Regions from separate parts of the Pseudomonas sp. ADAK7 genome, predicted to be linked through region 4. Evidence: predicted binding sites of a transcription regulator. Region 4 holds the regulator's gene; each other region holds the start of a gene.
What was found. Region 4 encodes sigma-54, which starts transcription at its own class of promoters, with help from an activator protein. Its sites were predicted from a motif close to ANTGGCATNNANNTTGCTNT; they were not measured.
Positions count from the first base shown of each region.

Region 1 (3,871 bases), 670 kb from region 4:
ACAGTAGAGTCCGGCAAAGCCGTTACAGCTTGACGGCGGCGTCGGGGGGCCGGTGACGCAGGCCACAGGCAAACAGCCCCGGGCACTTAGCTCGGTCGATAAACGCGCACATTGGCATGCCCCTCACTGAGCAAATGGTGGGCATGCAGGCGACTCATCACGCCTTTGTCGCAATACAGCAGGTACTGGCGAGTAGGGTCCAGTTCCTTGAAACGAGCGTTCAATGCATAAAACGGCATCGTCTGTACCTCAATGCCAGCCAGTTCCAGCGGCTCGTCTTCAGCGGCATCCGGGTGACGGATGTCGATGATGATCTGGCCCGCCAGAGCGTCGCTGACTTCTTCGATCTGCAAGTCCTGGCCCAATTCGTCGATCACGCGATCGATCGGCACCAGTTTGGCGTTTTCGAGCGCACGCTCGAGGACCGCCATGTCGAACTGTTGTTCTTCGTACTCCACGCGGTTGCGCTTGGCGTGGGTCTTGGGGTTCACCGAGATGACCCCGCAGTATTCCGGCATGTGCTTGGCGAAGTCGGCCGTGCCGATTTCGTTGGCCAGGTCGATGATGTCCTGCTTGTGACTGGCGATCAGCGGGCGCAAGACCAGCTTCTCGGTCACGCAGTCGATCAGGGACAGGTTCGGCAACGTCTGGCTCGAAACCTGGGAGATCGCCTCACCGGTGACCAGCGCATCGATATCGAGCCGATCGGCAATCTTCGATGCAGCGCGCAACATCATACGCTTCAAAACTACGCCCATATGACTGTTATCGACTTTCCCGAGAATTTCTCCCAGTACTTCTTCGAAAGGCACACTGACAAATAACACGCGTTGGGAGCTGCCGTACTTCTTCCAGATGAAGTGCGCGACTTCCATGACGCCCAGTTCATGGGCCCTGCCGCCCAAGTTAAAGAAGCAGAAATGGCTCATCAGGCCACGGCGCATGATCTGGTAGGCGGCGACTGTCGAGTCAAAGCCGCCGGACATCAGTACAAGCGTCTGTTCCAGCGCTCCCAGCGGATAACCGCCGATGCTGTTGTGCTGGCTGTGGATCACATACAACCGTTGGTCGCGAATTTCGATGCGAACTTCGATTTCCGGCTCTTTCAGGGAAATCCCGGCGGCGCCGCACTGACGACGCAGCTGGCTGCCGACGTATTTCTCCACGTCCATGGACGTGAAGGTGTGGTGCCCGCCGCGCTTGCAGCGCACCGAAAAGATCTTCCCGGCCAATGCATCGCCGTAATGCTCTTTGCACTTGGCGACGATGTCGTCGAAGTCACCCAGCGGGTATTCGTCGACCTGCAGGAAATGCGCGATGCCCGGCATGCAGCTCAGGCGCTCGGTCATCTCCTTCAGGGCCCGGGGCTCAGTGACGCGGGTTTCCAGCTCGAGGTTGTCCCACACACCGTTCACCACCACAGCCGGGTCCAGATCGCGGAGCACGGCACGGATGTTCTTGGCCAACTGGCGGATGAAACGCATCCGTACCGGGCGGCTCTTGATGGTGATCTCGGGAAAGACTTTTACGATTAGTTTCATGAAAACAGCGCGCGCTGGGCCAGCCGAAAAAGGGGGGCGCGGATTATAGCGGAAATTGCTCAAGGTTTAACCAGTTAATATGCAGAAGGTTTTGCGCGCACCAAAACGGGTCATTTGTGGAAATAGACGCTACATTACAGGGCGCTTATTTCAGCTTTGCGCTGCTTTGCACCTCTATAAGCTTGAAATTGGGGCAAAAAACCCATGGTGGGGCACTGGCATGCAATTTGCTCCCTTGTGAGGCAGGTTGCCTTGGCAGAGTATTCGCGCCGGCATCACCCACATTCTAAGGGCATCCACTACTAAGCCCGAAGCCACCCGGAGGACACTATGTCGAAGTCGGTTCAACTCATCAAAGATCATGACGTCAAGTGGATTGATCTGCGCTTCACGGACACCAAAGGCACTCAGCACCACGTGACCATGCCGGCTCGCGATGCGCTGGATGAAGCTTTCTTCGAAGAAGGCAAAATGTTCGACGGTTCCTCCATCGCTGGCTGGAAAGGCATCGAAGCTTCCGACATGATCCTGCTGCCAGACGACAGCACTGCCGTTCTCGACCCGTTCACCGAAGACCCAACGCTGATCATCGTTTGCGATGTGATCGAGCCTTCGACCATGCAAGGCTACGATCGCGACCCACGTGCGATCGCCAAGCGTGCCGAGGAATACCTGAAGTCGACCGGTATCGGCGACACCGTATTCGTAGGTCCAGAGCCTGAGTTCTTCATCTTCGACCAGGTTAAGTTCAAGTCGGACATCTCCGGCTCGATGTTCAAAATCTTCTCCGAACAAGGCTCGTGGATGTCTGACCAGGACATCGAAGGCGGCAACCACGGCCACCGTCCAGGTATCAAAGGCGGCTACTTCCCGGTTCCTCCGTTCGACCACGACCACGAAATCCGTACCTCCATGTGCAACGCCATGGAAGAAATGGGCCTGGTCATCGAAGTTCACCACCACGAAGTGGCAACTGCCGGCCAGAACGAAATCGGTGTGAAGTTCAACACCCTGGTGGCCAAGGCTGACGAAGTTCAGACTCTGAAATACTGCGTGCACAACGTAGCGGTGGCTTACGGCCGCACCGCGACCTTCATGCCTAAGCCGCTGTATGGCGATAACGGTTCGGGTATGCACGTTCACCTGTCCATCGCCAAAGATGGCAAGAACACCTTCGCTGGCGAAGGCTATGCCGGCCTGTCCGACACCGCCCTGTACTTCATCGGCGGCATCATCAAGCACGGTAAGGCCCTGAACGGCTTCACCAACCCGTCGACCAACTCCTACAAGCGTCTGGTCCCAGGTTTCGAAGCTCCGGTAATGCTGGCCTACTCGGCTCGCAACCGTTCCGCGTCGATCCGTATTCCTTACGTGTCCAGCCCTCGCGCTCGCCGTATCGAAGCGCGCTTCCCGGATCCGGCAGCCAACCCGTACCTGGGCTTCGCTGCACTGTTGATGGCTGGCCTGGACGGCATCCAGAACAAGATCCACCCAGGCGATGCGGCTGACAAAAACCTGTACGACCTGCCGCCTGAAGAGGCGAAAGAGATCCCACAAGTTTGCGGCAGCCTGAAAGAAGCCCTGGAAGAGCTGGACAAGGGCCGCGCGTTCCTGACCAAGGGCGGCGTGTTCTCCGATGACTTCATCGACGCTTACATCGCTCTGAAAAGCGAAGAAGAAATCAAGGTCCGCACCTTCGTACACCCACTGGAATATGAGCTGTACTACAGCTGCTGATCCGGTAGCGCCGGCTACACGCGGCGTGACAAAAAGAGGCCTCCTTCAGGAGGCCTTTTTTGTGGGCGCTCGTTTACCTGATCGTTCCCACGCTCCTCGTGGGAATGCCTCAAGGGAGGCTCCGCGTCCAGTGACGCGGAGCGTCACGGGCTGCATTCCCACGCAGAGCGTGGGAACGATCAAGTCGAGGTAAATCATGCCCAAATGTTTACAACTTGGGCCAACCGCCGCCCCTGACCTATGCTGCACCCCAACGCCTTCGCTTCCGGTCGATTTTTATGGGTCGTGGTTTTCTACTGATGTTGCTGTTGATCGCCCTGCCTGCCGCAGCGCAGATCTATAAGTACACCGACGCCAACGGCAACACCGCCTACAGCAATCAGCCGCCCGATGGCGTCAAGGCGCAGCCGGTGGAGTTGCCGCCGCTCAACAGCGTCGCCCCCTCTACGCCTCCAACACCACAAGACGAAGCCAGCAGCCGCGAACAACCCCGCAGCGCCTACGAGGTGCTGGAACTGACCGGCCTGCCCACCACCGAAGCCCTGCGCGCCAACAACGGCACCTTCACCGTCAGCGTGCTGATCAAGCCGCGC
Region 1 covers NZ_CP052861.1:4,054,279-4,058,149, forward strand. Annotated here, with positions in the region: gene thiI (tRNA uracil 4-sulfurtransferase ThiI) at 87-1,541, opposite strand; gene glnA (glutamate--ammonia ligase) at 1,872-3,278, shown strand; gene HKK53_RS18615 (DUF4124 domain-containing protein) at 3,557-3,871, shown strand, end outside.
Region 1: the regulator sigma-54 is predicted to act here: its motif matches at 1,756-1,775, upstream of glnA (glutamate--ammonia ligase).

Region 2 (3,871 bases), 1.4 Mb from region 4:
ATGATGAAGGTGACGATCGCGGTGTAGATCACCGTGAAGCCCACGCCTTTGGTTTGAATCCAGACTTGTGCGGCGATGTCGGTAACGGTGCCGAAGCCACCCAGGGACGGTGCAGCGAACACACCGGTCAGGATCGCGCCGAGAATACCGCCGATACCGTGCACACCGAAGGCGTCCAGGGAGTCGTCATAGCCGAGTTTGCGTTTCAGGGTGGTGGCGCAGAAGAAGCACACCACGCCAGCGGCCAGGCCGATAACCAGCGCGCCCATCGGGCCCACGGTGCCAGCGGCCGGGGTGATTGCCACCAGACCGGCGACCACACCCGAAGCGATGCCCAGTGCACTTGGTTTACCGTGGGTGATCCACTCGGCGAACATCCAGCCCAGTGCAGCGGCGGCGGTTGCGATCTGGGTGACCAGCATCGCCATACCGGCAGTGCCGTTGGCCGCAGCAGCAGAGCCGGCGTTGAAGCCGAACCAGCCGACCCACAACATGGCCGCGCCCATCAGGGTGTAACCGAGGTTATGCGGAGCCATCGGGGTGGTCGGGAAGCCTTTGCGCTTGCCCAGTACCAGGCAGCAGATCAGACCGGCCACACCGGCGTTGATGTGCACCACGGTGCCGCCCGCGAAGTCGAGCACGCCCCAGTCCCACAACAGGCCGCCGTTACCGGACCAGACCATGTGCGCAATCGGTGCGTAAACCAGGGTGAACCAGATGCCCATGAAGATCAGCATCGCGGAGAATTTCATCCGCTCGGCGAAGGCACCGACGATCAGCGCCGGGGTGATGATGGCGAAGGTCATCTGGAAGGTCACGAACACCGCTTCAGGGAACAGCGCGGCCGGACCGGTGATGCTGGCTGGCGTGACACCGGCGAGGAACGCCTTGCCCATGCCGCCGAAGAACGAGTTGAAATTGACGACGCCCTGCTCCATGCCGGTGGTGTCGAACGCAACGCTGTAGCCATAAATGACCCACAGGATGCTGATCAGACCGGTAATGGCGAAGCACTGCATCATCACGGAAAGAATGTTTTTGGAACGAACCATGCCGCCGTAGAACAGCGCAAGGCCCGGAATGGTCATGAACAGCACGAGGGCTGTCGAGGTCAACATCCAGGCGGTGTCGCCGGAATTGAGGACTGGGGCCGCCACTTCGTCTGCCGCCATAGCCAGGCTGGGCATTACGAGGGACAACAGGGCTCCTAGCCCTGCGAATTTACGCAGAGTCATATTGTTTTCTCCTGGGGCGTTGGGTGTGTGGCGGCTTAGATTGCGTCGGTATCGGTTTCGCCGGTACGGATGCGAATCGCCTGTTCCAGATTGACCACGAAGATCTTGCCGTCACCGATCTTGCCGGTGTTGGCTGCCTTGGTTATCGCCTCGATAACCCGGTCAAGATCCTTGTCGTCAATGGCGACATCAATCTTCACCTTGGGCAGAAAATCGACCACGTACTCCGCGCCGCGATACAGCTCGGTGTGACCCTTCTGCCGACCGAAGCCTTTGACTTCAGTAACGGTAATGCCCTGCACGCCGATCTCGGACAACGACTCGCGTACATCGTCCAGTTTGAACGGCTTGATGATGGCAGTGACTAGCTTCATGAAAACTCTCTCCCGAATTGGTGGACTTGCCCCAGGAAAACAAACCCGTCTCAAGTCTAAGCGCAGTGCCTGGCTTTGTAACGCATCGTCGGCCCAACCTGCCCGTCCGACGCCAGCTAACCACTCCGTACGAAACTTCCCCGTTTCGTGTGGCGCACTGCATTCGTCACAGCGACTGCATCAGTGCATGGGTCAAGGGTGACTAAGCAGAAAGCTTGCCATCTCGCCAAAACCCACTGAATTCAATCTCTTGGCCGCTGCTGCAAGCCACTTCCCACCAACACCGATGACATTACGCACAACAACAGTGCGCTGCCGTCCGTCCGCCTGCGCGAAAAGCGTGCATCCCTGCCTGCGGATTTGACTATAGACACTGCGTGGTACACTGCCCGCCATTGTTTCCAGGACCTTTCCCATGCTCGCGCCCAAAGACTTCCTCGACGCCCTGAGCGGCACCGCCTCCCGCCTCTTTAGCGGCGAAACCCCGCTGCCGAAAAGCGAAATCGAAAGCCAGTTCAAGGCGTTGCTGCAGAGCGGCTTCAGCAAACTGGATCTGGTGAGCCGGGAAGAGTTTGATAGCCAGATGGTGGTGCTCGCACGCACTCGGGCACGGCTGGAAAGCCTTGAAGCGAAGGTCGCTGAGCTGGAAGCGAAGCTCAACCCGCCTGCCGACGCGGAGTAACTGATCGTTCCCACGCTCCGCGTGGGAATGCCGCCAGGGACGCTCCGCGTTCCGCTTTGTATATGTCCTGTAGGAGCTGCCGAAGGCTGCGATCTTTTGATCTCCAGCCTCGCAACAATCTCGGCAACGTCCTACAAAGATCACTACCGCCGTCCGATAGCGTCGCAAAGCGCCGGGTCCTAAGCTCATTCTCAGCTGACTTATTCAGCACTGGGTTTGGCGACCTGGAACCAAGCTATGCACGCAACCACATCCGATTATGGGTATCTCTCCCAATTCGAAATATGGCGGCTGCGTGTGGGAGACCTTCGGGTCTGCCGGTATTCGCTTGGCCGGTTCGCCAACCCGCACGCAGCTGCCACCCTTATTGTTTGGCGACGATAAGTGGCAGTGATCTATCAAGCGAATTTGAGAACTGTTTATGGACGACAACTATCTAGTCCCCCACGTCTTCACCCGCCACAAACTCCACCTCCACGCCCTCCTCCTCCAAAACCAACCCTGGTTCAGCGCCCGCGACCTCGGCCGCCTCCTGCGCCTCTACCTCGACGAACGCGCCGTGCGCAAACTCGACCCCGACCAACACCAAACCCTGCAAATGCTCATCCACGGCACCATCGAAAACACCCTGCTCATCAGCGAATCCGGTGTTTACGCACTCCTGATCTACCACTACTGCCCCGAATACCGAGGCCTGCGCGAATGGCTGACCCACGACGTAGTCCCAGCCCTCAGAGACGCCCAGCAACCGACCTCAGCCGAACGTCCGATTTTGAGCCTGCTGAACTGGCCAGAGATGTCGTTGAGCTTGCTGCACTGGAATAACCAGCCGTGGATTCGGTTGCAGGATGTCCCGCATATGCTGCCGGAGGGTGAGCGGCCACGGCGTGCGGTGAATGCGCCTTGGTGGAAGCGCGCTTCCCGGGTGTTGCAGTCCCTTTAACAACAATCTGCACCACACAAACTGTGTCTGTATGTCTGTTGGCAGCATTAGCCCACAACTAACGCTGCCATTTCCTACATCCGACCGCTTTTAATCTAACGCCCTTCAATAACCTAAGTACGGTCCTACAGAATGCGGCTCCCGCGCCTGATTACGTGACCACACTCCAGCCCTTTATCTTTCATCGTCCCGATCCCAACAGAACACGAACGATGAGAAGAAAAGGAAAGGGTACGGCGCTCCGCGACCAGACTCTTAAATCGAATGCACGCAAGCTAGCGCACAAAGCCTTCATCAAGGACTGTGCAGCTCAAGGTCTAGAGATAGATACGTCGGTGATAAGTTTTGATCCTATTACCTCTGTTGCGATTGATGCCTCTCATCAGTGGACAGAGGCAGTCATATATCCGTGGGATAGCATCCCGGACTGGAAGTGTAAGGACGCCAAGGGTTTCGATTTGGCGATCTGGTATTCACAGAAGCTATGTGGCCTGTGCTATGCGACCCCAAGAAGAAGTACTGTCTGCGTAAAGATCATCCTTTTACAGGGGCACCCAGACAAAACCCATCCACTTCGCGGGTGGATCGCCCAAATGGCGCTATTGGCGGCAGAGTTTTACGCGCGGATGCTGGGGTG
Region 2 covers NZ_CP052861.1:4,742,788-4,746,658, reverse strand. Annotated here, with positions in the region: gene HKK53_RS21730 (ammonium transporter) at 1-1,235, opposite strand, end outside; gene glnK (P-II family nitrogen regulator) at 1,271-1,609, opposite strand; gene HKK53_RS21720 (accessory factor UbiK family protein) at 2,025-2,291, shown strand; gene HKK53_RS21715 (BRO-N domain-containing protein) at 2,713-3,234, shown strand; gene HKK53_RS21710 (N-acetyltransferase) at 3,447-3,871, shown strand, end outside.
Region 2: the regulator sigma-54 is predicted to act here: its motif matches at 1,813-1,832, upstream of glnK (P-II family nitrogen regulator).

Region 3 (3,871 bases), 970 kb from region 4:
AAGTTCACATCGGCGCATTCGCCATGCCGCAATACGTGCTGAACGCGATCAACAAGCCAAGTAACGACTGAAACCTACGCACACCCCTGAACAACGCATAACCCCTGTAGGAGCGAAGCTTGCTCGCGAAAGCTTCGCTCCTACAGGTTCTGTGTTTTTTCATGATCCAGCGCTGCAATTCGTTTGAACGATCAGTCAGGCCAAAAGTCCAGATAGTTGTAAGCCCATTTGCGGGCTTGATCGAGGAGGCACTGATGCAAAAGTGGAAAATCACTTTCGTGGATGATCACGGCGAAACGCTCGATGAAGTCTTTGAGTGCGACGAGTGCCCGGACAACGAGCACGCCGCCAAACTCATCAAGGCCCGGCTCCTTCCTGTTGCCGCCGAACTGGATCTGAACGATCTGGAAGGGCGAACCAGCGACGCCAGCGTCAAAAGTCTCAAGACGCAGAACAGCATTCAAATCCTCGGCATCACTCCTGTCTGAACCTCACCTGTCTCATTCTCAACCAGGCCTTGGCAGCGGCTCCGACTTGGGGCTACTCTGCAAGCGAGATCAGCGAACGGATCGCTAAGGTCTGGTCTTGTCAGCTACATGCTTAAATCCCGGCGGCAACCTGGTTGCCGTATCGCCTTCACCATTCGGTTGCGGGCGTCGGGTGTACGGAAAGTCTATCCATAGGGTTTTAGGAGGACGTTTCATGAGCACAGCCTATCAAGAAGACATCAGCACCAGCGTACTGCGCCGCATGAAGGAAGGCGGTTTCGACTTTTCACGATTCCATCCCATCGAGTTCTACGCGATTTTCCCGGACGAGGAGCGGGCACGCAGGGCGGCAGGTCATTTTTGTGGTGAATCCTTGAATGCCCAGATCAGCGTGCGCGACGACGGCGCATGGCATCTGGAACTGAGCAAAGTGATGTACGCCACCTACGACGGCATTGGCGACTTTGAGCAGGACTTCGAGGCCGTGGTCGAACCTCTGGGCGGGATCATCGAAGGATGGGGCGTCAAACAGGAGGTACGAGGGCTACTCGCATAACATTATGAACAGCGACAACATTCAGCAACGGCTGACCTTCGGGTTGGCCGTTTTCGTTTGTCGGATTGGAAGATCAAAAGAACGCAGCCTCGTTTCACTCGACAGCTGCTACAGAGTGAAACGAGGCTGCGATCTCTTGATCTTGCTTTTGATTCACAACATTTCAAAACCCAAAAAAAAGCCGCCTGAACAGGCGGCCAAAGGGAAGTTCGAGAGGTTTTGAAACGATTGCGCCGATTATCCGCACCAACCCCCGGGCAGTGAAATCAACTCTGGCTATGCTGGTGATAGGCGACAACATTGCTTCGCAATGAAGCGGGGGCGATCAGGTTGGGGCGTTTGCCGCACAGGATTGGTGCGGTGGTTTTGGGGCGATTATCCAACTGATTGAAATCAAAGCGTTTATGCCGATGGCACGGGCCTTGCGATGCCTAGATGTCCGGGTGACAAGGAGTACGGCATGATCCGCACCTATTTTGATGAAATGTACGATGCCGGCGGCCTGGTCCGCCCGCATTATCGGGAGTTCGCCCGTTGGCTGGCCGAAACGCCTGACGAGCTTTTGGCACAACGGCGACGCGAGGCCGATCTGTTGTTTCATCGTGCCGGCATAACCTTCACGCTCTACGGTGATGAGCAGGGGACAGAGCGCCTGATTCCCTTCGACACCATTCCCCGCAGCATCCCCGCCAGCGAATGGCGGATCGTCGAACGTGGCTGCATCCAGCGAGTCAAGGCGTTGAACATGTTCCTCGCCGACCTCTATCACGAGCAGCGCATTATCAAGGCCGGCATCATCCCGGCCGAGCAGGTGCTGGCCAACGAGCAATACCAGTTGGCGATGCAAGGGCTGGATCTGCACCGGGACATCTATTCCCACATCTCCGGCGTCGATCTGGTGCGCGACGGCGACGGCACGTATTACGTGCTCGAAGACAACCTGCGGACACCGAGCGGCGTGAGCTACATGCTCGAAGACCGCAAGATGATGATGCGCCTGTTCCCCGAGTTGTTCGCCGCGCAACGCATTGCCCCCATCGACCATTATCCGAACCTGCTGCTCGACACCCTGAAAAGCTCCAGCCCGATCGATAACCCGAGCGTGGTGGTGCTGACCCCTGGCCGCTTCAACAGCGCGTTTTTCGAGCACGCCTTTCTGGCGCGGGAAATGGGTGTGGAACTGGTGGAAGGCGCGGACTTGTTCGTGCGGGACGACAAGGTGTTCATGCGCACCACGGACGGGCCGAAAGCTGTCGACGTGATCTATCGGCGCCTCGACGATGCGTTCCTCGATCCGCTGGCGTTCAACCCGGATTCGATGCTCGGCGTGCCAGGACTGCTGTCGTCCTATCGCTCGGGCAACGTGGTGTTGGCGAATGCCATCGGCACCGGGGTGGCGGATGACAAGTCGGTGTATCCGTTCGTGACCGACATGATTCGTTTCTACCTGGATGAAGAGCCGATCCTGAAAAACGTACCGACCTTCCAGTGTCGCAATCCCTCGGAACTGTCCCACGTCCTGGCCAATCTGCCTGACCTGGTGGTCAAGGAAACCCAGGGCTCCGGCGGTTACGGAATGCTGGTGGGGCCTGCGGCGACGGCGGCGGAAATCGAGTCGTTCCGCGCGCGGATCAAGGCCAAGCCCCACGCGTATATCGCGCAACCGACCTTGTCGCTGTCGACCTGTCCGACCTTTGTCGAAAACGGCATCGCGCCACGCCACATCGACCTGCGTCCGTTTGTATTGTCTGGCCGCGAAACCCGGGTTGTGCCCGGCGGTTTGACCCGTGTTGCTTTGCGTGAAGGCTCCCTGGTGGTGAATTCCTCCCAGGGCGGCGGCACCAAGGACACCTGGGTGGTCGAGGATTGAAGGAAGCCTGCCATGTTAAGTAGAACTGCCTCGGATTTGTATTGGATGTCGCGTTACCTGGAGCGGGCGGAAAACCTCGCACGGATGCTCGACATCAGTTATTCGCTATCGCTGATGCCGCAGGACGGTCGCGGCGATGGCCTGCACGAACTGGCGATGCCGCTGCTGATCACCGGCACCCTCGACGATTACCTGGAGCGCCACGGTGAGCTGCATGCCGAGCGGCTGCTGCATTTCTTCGCCCTGGACGCGGCCAACCCGGCGAGCATCTACAGTTGCCTCGGTTCGGCGCGGGCCAGTGCCCACGCAGTGCGTGGGCGAATCACCGCCGACATGTGGGAAAACATCAACGCCACCTGGCTGGAAATTCGCGGGATCGCCGAGCAGGGCTTGAGTCGCTATGGCATGAGCCGTTTTTGCGAGTGGATCAAGGAACGTTCCCACCTGTTTCGCGGCGCGTCCTACGGCACGATCATGCGTAACGATGCGTTCCGCTTCATTCGTCTGGGGACGTTTATCGAACGGGCTGACAACACGTTGCGCCTGCTCGATGCCCGTTACGAAATGGCCGGCGATCAGGCCGAAGCGGTCAGCGACGGCACGGCGCACGCCTATTACCAGTGGAGTGCGTTGTTAAGAGCACTGTCGTCGTTCGAGGCTTACACCGAGATCTACCGCGATGCACCGGGCGCCCGGCATGTCGCCGAATTGCTGCTGTTGCGCGCCGACGTGCCGCGTTCCCTGCGTGCCTGTACCGAAGAAATCGACCAGATCCTCGCCCAGTTGCCGGGGGCCAATGGCCGTCCCGCACAACGCCTGGCGGCGGAAATGGACGCGCGCCTGCGCTACACCGGCATCTCCGAAATTCTCGACGAAGGCCTGCACGCCTGGCTGACCGAGTTCATCCCACTGGTGCGCCAGTTGGGCAACGCCATTCACAGTTCCTACCTGGAGGCT
Region 3 covers NZ_CP052861.1:2,409,983-2,413,853, reverse strand. Annotated here, with positions in the region: gene speE (polyamine aminopropyltransferase) at 1-71, shown strand, start outside; gene HKK53_RS11220 (hypothetical protein) at 255-488, shown strand; gene HKK53_RS11215 (ribonuclease E inhibitor RraB) at 703-1,044, shown strand; gene HKK53_RS11210 (circularly permuted type 2 ATP-grasp protein) at 1,505-2,914, shown strand; gene HKK53_RS11205 (alpha-E domain-containing protein) at 2,927-3,871, shown strand, end outside.
Region 3: the regulator sigma-54 is predicted to act here: its motif matches at 1,454-1,473, upstream of HKK53_RS11210 (circularly permuted type 2 ATP-grasp protein).

Region 4 (3,871 bases):
ATCATGGCTATCCTCGAGACCCGCAAGGAACTCGACAAGGCCGGTCGTCGCAAGGAACTGGAAAGCCTGCTGCAGGAATTCCACATCAGCCATATCCGCGACAACCTGGGCATGAGCCTGTCCGGTGGCGAACGCCGCCGGGTGGAAATCGCTCGCGCACTGGCCACCAACCCGAAATTCATCCTGCTCGACGAACCTTTCGCCGGCGTGGACCCGATTTCGGTGGGCGACATCAAGCAGATTATCCACCACCTCAAGGCCAAGGGCATTGGCGTGTTGATCACCGACCACAACGTCCGTGAAACCCTGGATATCTGCGAAACAGCCTACATCGTTAACGATGGCCAACTGATCGCCGAAGGTGACTCCGCCACCATCCTGGCCAACGAACTGGTCAAGGAAGTGTATCTGGGTCACGAGTTCCGCCTTTAAGCATTGAGGTGTCTGGCTGATTGCCCGAGCGCCGGTTTCGATAAAGCTTTTTTATTGTTACAGCGCTCTAGGCAAACGCTGCGGTTTCGGGCATATAATTTGCTTAAGTTTGGCGCTCCGGCGCCCTGTAGTGGATGGCGCATGCGCGCCGGCGAATAAGGTGTTAAGCCCCTGCCATGAAACCATCGCTAGTCTTGAGAATGGGCCAGCAGCTGACGATGACACCTCAGCTGCAACAGGCCATCCGCCTGCTCCAATTGTCGACCCTGGACCTGCAACAGGAAATCCAGGAGGCCCTGGAGTCCAATCCGATGCTCGAACGCCAGGAAGAAGGCGACGACTTCGATAACGCCGATCCCTTGGCCGACAAAGCCGAACAGCAACCCAACGCCGATGTTTCAGAACCCTCCTACCAGGAAACCGCCCCGACGGTGGACAACCTTGAGGAAGGCGACTGGAACGAGCGAATCCCCAACGAACTGCCCGTCGACACCGCCTGGGAAGACGTCTACCAGACCAGCGCCAGCAGCCTGCCGAGCAACGATGACGACGAGTGGGATTTCACCACTCGCACATCGGTCGGCGAAAGCCTGCAAAGCCACCTGCTCTGGCAACTGAACCTGGCGCCGATGTCCGACACCGATCGTCTGATCGCCGTGACGCTGATCGATTGCATCAACAATCAGGGCTACCTGGACGAAACCCTCGAGGAAATCCTCGAAGCCTTCGATCCGGAACTGGACATCGAACTGGACGAAATCGAAGCCGTCCTGCACCGCATCCAGCAATTCGAACCGGCCGGAATTGGCGCGCGCAACCTGGGCGAATGCCTGTTGCTGCAATTGCGCCAACTGTCCGCCAAGACCCCTTGGCTGGCCGAGGCCAAGCGCCTGGTCAGCGATTACATCGACCTGCTCGGCAGCCGCGACTACAGCCAGCTGATGCGTCGCATGAAACTCAAGGAAGATGAACTGCGCCAGGTCATCGAACTGGTCCAGAGCCTGAACCCGCGTCCCGGCTCGCAAATCGAGTCCAGCGAAGCCGAGTATGTCGTGCCCGACGTGATCGTGCGCAAGGACAACGAGCGCTGGCTGGTGGAGTTGAACCAGGAGTCGGTGCCACGCCTGCGGGTCAATGCCCAGTACGCCGGTTTCGTGCGCCGCGCCGACACCAGCGCCGATAACACCTTCATGCGCAATCAGTTGCAGGAAGCTCGCTGGTTCATCAAAAGCCTGCAAAGCCGTAACGAAACCCTGATGAAAGTCGCTACCCAGATCGTCGAGCACCAGCGCGGCTTCCTGGAGTACGGCGACGAAGCCATGAAACCGCTGGTCCTGCATGACATCGCCGAAGCGGTTGGCATGCACGAGTCGACGATTTCAAGGGTGACTACCCAAAAGTTCATGCATACCCCACGGGGCATATATGAGCTGAAATACTTTTTCTCCAGCCATGTCAGCACCTCCGAAGGCGGCGAATGCTCGTCCACAGCGATCCGCGCGATCATCAAAAAACTGGTTGCCGCGGAAAATCAGAAAAAGCCGTTGAGTGACAGCAAGATCGCTGGTTTACTGGAGGCACAAGGCATTCAGGTGGCTCGCCGCACCGTCGCCAAGTACCGCGAATCCCTGGGGATCGCGCCTTCGAGCGAACGCAAGCGGTTGATGTAAGCCACGGCACAGCGTTCCAGTGGCAGGCATTTCTGCCTGCCGCTTTATGCACTGGCAACGAAGGAGAAGCTGTATGCAAGTCAACATCAGTGGACACCAACTGGAAGTGACCGAACCCCTGCGCGCCTACATCGGCGAAAAACTCGAACGATTAGAGCGGCATTTCGACAAGATCACCAACGTACAGGTGACGATGACGGTCGAGAAGCTGAAGCAGAAAATCGAAGCCACCCTGCATATTCCCGGCAATGAAGTGGTCGCCAACGCGGAACATACCGATATGTATGCGGCGATCGACGCATTGACCGACAAGCTGGATAAACAACTCAAAAAGCATAAGGAAAAGACCCAGAGCCTCCTCCAGGGCGCAACCGGTCGTTAACACTCCCCACTCATGATCCGACTTGAAAACATCCTGACCCCCGGCCGTTCCCTCGTGAACGTGCCGGGCGGCAGTAAAAAGAAAGCCCTCGAGCAAATTGCCAACCTAATCCACCGCGAAGTGCCGGATCTGGCCATGCAGGATGTCTTCGAGAGTCTGGTTGCCCGTGAAAAACTCGGTTCCACCGGTTTTGGCAACGGCATCGCTATCCCTCACTGTCGCTTGAAGGGCTGTATTTCGCCTATCAGCGCCCTGATGCACCTTGACGCACCTATCGATTTCGACGCCATCGACGGCGCCCCGGTGGACCTGCTGTTTGTACTGCTGGTCCCGGAAGCCGCCACCGATGCGCACCTGGAGTTGCTGCGCCAGATCGCCAGCATGCTTGACCGCAAGGAAGTACGCGAGAAACTGCGCAGTGCCCCGAGCAACGAAGCCTTGTATCAGGTTGTCCTGAGCGAGCAAAACGGTCATTAATCATGCGCTTGATCATCGTCAGTGGCCGCTCCGGCTCAGGTAAAAGTACCGCGCTCAATGTCCTTGAGGACAATGGCTACTACTGCATCGATAACCTGCCCGCCGGCCTGTTGCCGGAGCTGGCCGAGCGCGCCCTGATTCATACCGAGCTGGCACAGCCGCTGGTCGCGGTGTCTATCGACGCCCGCAACCTGCCCAGCCACCTGTCGCGCTTTCCCGAACTGCTTGAAGAAGTGCGTAGCCGGCATATCCAGTGCGACGTGCTCTATCTGGATGCCGATGAGGAAACCCTGCTCAAGCGTTTCTCGGAAACCCGTCGCCGCCACCCGCTGAGCAACGCCAACCGTTCACTGGCCGAGGCGATCGACGACGAAACCCAGCTGCTGGGGCCGATTGCGGACCTCGCCGACCTCAAGATCAATACCACCAACCTGAACCTGTACCAGCTGCGTGACACCCTCAAGCTGCGCCTGTTGAACCAGCCGGAACCCGGCACTGCGTTCCTGGTGGAGTCGTTCGGGTTCAAGCGTGGCATGCCGGTGGATGCCGATGTGGTGTTCGACGTGCGCTGCCTGCCCAATCCCTACTGGAAGCCGGAGCTGCGGGCACAGTCCGGGCTCGATCAACCGGTGGCCGATTACCTGGCCGCACAGCCGGATGTCGAAGAGATGTTCCAGGATATTTACAATTACCTGTTCAAGTGGCTGCCGCGTTTTGCTGCCAGTAACCGCGCCTACGTCACCATTGCCATTGGCTGTACCGGCGGGCATCACCGCTCCGTCTACCTGACCGAACGTCTGGGCCAGGCCCTGCAACAATCCCTGAAGAACGTCCAGGTCCGCCACCGCGACCTCAGCTAAAGGATTCACAACGCGATGCCTGCTCTGGAAATTGAAATCATCAACAAACT
Region 4 covers NZ_CP052861.1:3,383,509-3,387,379, forward strand. Annotated here, with positions in the region: gene lptB (LPS export ABC transporter ATP-binding protein) at 1-432, shown strand, start outside; gene HKK53_RS15825 (RNA polymerase factor sigma-54) at 609-2,102, shown strand; gene hpf (ribosome hibernation-promoting factor, HPF/YfiA family) at 2,176-2,484, shown strand; gene ptsN (PTS IIA-like nitrogen regulatory protein PtsN) at 2,497-2,961, shown strand; gene rapZ (RNase adapter RapZ) at 2,964-3,821, shown strand; gene HKK53_RS15845 (HPr family phosphocarrier protein) at 3,837-3,871, shown strand, end outside.